DNA from 2 places in the Psychrobacillus sp. FSL K6-2836 genome. Region 1 is predicted to be linked to the other one. Evidence: riboswitches for the same ligand, from Rfam matches in the RefSeq annotation. Region 1 holds a riboswitch; the other holds the start of a gene.
What was found. A riboswitch is a leader RNA that binds a small molecule or an ion and turns the genes downstream of it on or off. The one in region 1 is predicted to bind cobalamin.

Region 1 (2,204 bases):
ACCCAGTGTTCTATGCACAATATGCACATGCACGTATTTGTTCGATTTTACGATCTGCTGAAACGCAAGGAATGAAAGTATCGACAGACTCACTTGAATTATTACAAAGTGAAAAAGAATTAGATCTATTGAAAAAAGTTGGTGACTTCCCACAAATAGTTGCAGATGCTGCAAAACTTCGTGCACCTCACCGAATTGCAATTTATATCCAAGAATTAGCTACGACATTCCATAGCTTCTATAATGCGGATAAAGTATTAAATGCCGATAATGTGACGCAATCTGAAGCTCGTCTTGCACTTGTAACAGCAGCGCGCCAAACAATCGCGAATGCATTACGCCTGCTCGGTGTTTCTGCTCCAGAACAAATGTAAATCAAAACCCTCGACCTTGGTTGAGGGTTTTCTTATGTTATTTATTTGGAATTATTATCCACAACGCGAGTAAGTGCCGCTCAAGAGCAAGTAAGCCTAGTACGCCCGCAAGTATTTCTAACTAGAACTTTAGTAAAGCTCCAGTAACAGTAAGTAAAAAAAATAGAGAGAACCTTAGAGAGAAATTCCTATCTATACGAGAGAGAATAAACGCTATGCGAGAGTGATCCCGCCATATACGAGAGAGAATCTGTGCTATACGAGAATGATCCAGCTATACGAGAGAGAATCTGCGCTATGCGAGAGTGATTGCCGGCTAAACGAGAGAGAATCTGCGATATGCAAGAATGATCCGGCTATACGAGAGGGAATAAACGCTATGCGAGAGTGATTGCCGGCTATACGAGAGAGAATCTGTGCTATGCGAGAATGATCCCGTCATATACGAGAGAGAAAGCCACATATACGAGAGAGCCCATCCCCCCCAACTCAAAGGTCAGACAACTCCATCATCAAAACGAAGTCGACAGTATTAAAAAATAAGGTATAATGAATGCAAAGCGATATGAATAATTGAATGCATAGAGGTGCTCTAGTTACGGATTACTAGAGTTAAAAGGGAAGCTGGTTAAAGTCCAGCGCGGTCCCGCCACTGTAAGTGATGCAACCATCACGAGTCAGAAAACCTGCCTTTATGCTTGACGCCCTTTACCTACGAGGATAGGTTTGGTGTAGATCGGCTCTTAGTGATTTCGTGCGGATTTATACCTATCTATCTCTCATCAAAAGGATGGGAGATTTTTTATTGCTTCAATTAGGAGGAATGTTAAATGAAGAAATTATGGCAGTTATGGATGACATCCGCATTAGCAGTATTATTACTAGTAGGATGTGGACAAGAAGAAGTAAAACCTGAGAATAATAACGATAACTCGCAAACAGAAGTAGTTGTTGATGAAACAACTTTCCCAATAACGATGACGGATGCGGTTGGCGAAGAAATTACATTGGAAGAAGCGCCGAAAACAATCGTTTCTATGCAACCAAGTAATACGGAAATCTTATTTGCACTTGATTTAAATGAAGAAATCGTTGGTGTTAATGATTATGATAACTATCCAGAAGAAGCACTTGAAAAAGAGAAAATCGGTGGTATGGAATTCAATGTAGAAAAAATCGTAGCGATGAATCCGGATATCGTATTTGCGCATGAGTCTGCCCTAGGTATGGGTGAAGCTGGATTACAACAAATTCGCGATGCCGGTGTGAAAGTTTTCGTAGTGAAAAATGCAGTGGACTTCAATGAAACATATACAACAATTGAGCAAATTGGTCGTGCTACTGGTAAATTTGAAGAAGCACAAAAAATTGTAGAAGATATGAAAGCAAAAGTAGAAGAAGTTAAAGAAAAAGTTGCAAACGTAGAAACAAAGAAAACGGTATTCGTTGAAACTTCAGATGTTCCGCAAATTTATACACCTGGTAAAGGGACATTCATGCAAGAAATTTTAGATATGGTGAATGCTGAAAATATTGCAGCGGATCAAGAAGGCTGGTTCATAATGGAGCCAGAAGAAATTGTTAACCGTAATCCAGAAGTAATTATAGTGATGTATAGCTATGTCGAAGGAATTGTAGATAGCGTGAAAGCTCGTGATGGTTTCGATTCTATTACGGCTGTGAAAAACAATGAAGTTGTACAAGTAGATGAAAACCTAACAAGTCGTACAGGTCCGCGTCTTGCGGAAGGGTTAGAAGAAGTAGCGAAAGCAATTTATCCAGAGGCTTTTAGTGAGTAAAGCCTTGATCGGCTACATCTTGTCCATAGTT
Region 2 (2,204 bases), 470 kb from region 1:
TTAAACGTAGATCTAAAAATGTGAAGATATCTTTATGCCACACATCTAAGTAAACAGCTACCGCTCCTTGGCGCTGCCCAAGCTGATCCACACTTACTGCAGTATTATTAAGCTGTTTAATCCAAGGAAGTACACCGCTAGATGCGCCTACAAAACCTCTAATAGAAGACCCACGACTACGCACTTTACCCATATAAACACCGATACCACCACCAAATTTCGACAGAGTTGCTACGTCGGTATTGCTATCGTAGATTCCTTGAAGACTATCGTCAACCGTATCGATAAAACAACTAGAAAGCTGTCCATGAGGCTTACCTGCATTAGAAAGTGTTGGTGTTGCTACTGTCATATATAGGTTGCTCATTGCCCAATATGCTTCTTTTATTTTTTCTAAACGATTTTCCTGCTCGTCTTTCATAAGTGTCATCGCAATAATAAGCCAGCGCTCCTGAGGTAGTTCGACTATTGTTTTATCAAAGTCTTTAGCTACATATCGATCCAGCAGTGTCTTCAGCCCAATATATGTAAATAAATAATCTCTCTCCTGTACTAGAATTTCAGATAGCTGCTCTAGTTCCTGTAAGGAATACGATTCTTTAAGACGTTTGTCGTAAATGCCTTTTTCACTTAATAGTTGAACATTGCTAGCAAACTTTGTATACACTGCATCCGCGGTTGTGCTTCTTCTCTCAGCTACTTGTTCATAAACCTCTGCTAAATGCACTCTTGCAGCTACAAAGGTCCAGTAAGTTTCTTGTTCATCTAGAAAACTTAATGCTTCCAGGGACATTGACTTCGACCAAGCAGCTATTGTACCTTCCGGGTGCTTTTGCATCCACCTTTCATGTGTTTTTATAAGAGGAGCAATTTTTTCCTCCCCAAATTCTCTGATTAGATTATGTAGTACTTCTTGTTTAGTTGTGTTTGAGATGATTGTCATTTGAATTCCTCCTATTTGTTGATCAAGTATAGTTATGTTGTACTTTTGGTTATTTATGTGGTGCTTGCCCTCGGTTATGTGGTACTTACCACTCTTTATGTGGTAAACACCTTTAAACTTCAGCACAAAAAAAGCGATGTCACAGCCATCTTCGGCTGAGACATCGCTCAAAATTAAAAGTGTAGGATACAACAAGACATATCAAGCATTCGAGATAGTGGCCTTCGCTCCCACCTCTCAACCCCCGAAGAAAGTGTTGCTTACCGATGAAAAGGCAGGTCTACTGGCTCGTGTTTCACTCTCCTGTTGGCCTTCCCACGATTGCTCGCAGTGGCTATTTCAACAGTCGTCCACACTTACAGTTGCGGGGACAGCTTCGGCATTTTACCGAATTCCCTTTTAAACCATAAAGGTACCTTCTCATCGTTAACATACTATATATTGTGTTTAGTTCATTTATATAATCTAACATATTGTGTTTATAGGAGCAATAGATAATATATTATTAAACAAGAAATCTATAAAAAGTCCCATATGTATAAAAAATTCTTCACTCTTTCCAAATGACTAAAATAATATTATCTAACCTTTTTGTTCAACTAAAAGTTGCTTTAGTTGAACAAGAAAAAAGTATTTATTCCTTCTTCCAACAACACTAACGCCTAAACACAAAAACGCCCAAAACCTTTATAAATTAGGGTTGGGCGTGTATACTACTTGCATACTTTTGTTAACGTAATTTTAATTAAAATATGTTACTTATTCAATGGCATATAGATTGGTTCAATAGTGTATGGTTCTTTAACCAGTTCAAGTAAAGTATCATTTTCTTTCTTTTTATATATATTAATAATTGGTGTAATGGTTAGAGATGTAGCTTTCTCATGGAAATTTGTAGTAGTTAATCTAGGATAACTATGACGAGTTTTAGGGAAATCTGTACTATGGCCAATATCTCTATAGTGAATAGTGTTGTATTTATTTCCTAAGTTATCAAATACAGTGTATTCAATTTGTACAACGCGTAGTTCTTCATCTTCCTCAGCTATTAAACGTATATCTACCCCTTCAGATAAGTAAAGTGTTGTAGATATAGGGGTTTCCGTCATTTTTGTAACTAAGATCTCAATACTGTCCTCTTCAGTTATTATACTGCCACCTGTGAATTTTTGTGTTTCACTTTCAAGTGCATTTAATGAAAATTGAAACGACCAATCACCTTGGAAGGTATTGTTAACATTATTTAAATCTATTATTGTGC

Region 2: it holds a riboswitch for cobalamin, as region 1 does, so the genes downstream of both, MKY37_RS09025 (ribonucleoside-diphosphate reductase subunit alpha) here and MKY37_RS06805 (ABC transporter substrate-binding protein) in region 1, are expected to answer to the same signal.

The regions. Positions count from the first base shown of each region.
Region 1 is NZ_JBBOOM010000001.1:1,487,063-1,489,266, reverse strand. It holds gene argS (arginine--tRNA ligase) at 1-374, shown strand, start outside; cobalamin riboswitch at 943-1,082, shown strand; gene MKY37_RS06805 (ABC transporter substrate-binding protein) at 1,205-2,173, shown strand; gene MKY37_RS06800 (FecCD family ABC transporter permease) at 2,178-2,204, shown strand, end outside.
Region 2 is NZ_JBBOOM010000001.1:1,956,240-1,958,443, forward strand. It holds gene MKY37_RS09025 (ribonucleoside-diphosphate reductase subunit alpha) at 1-943, opposite strand, end outside; cobalamin riboswitch at 1,200-1,378, opposite strand; gene MKY37_RS09030 (DUF4179 domain-containing protein) at 1,699-2,204, opposite strand, start outside.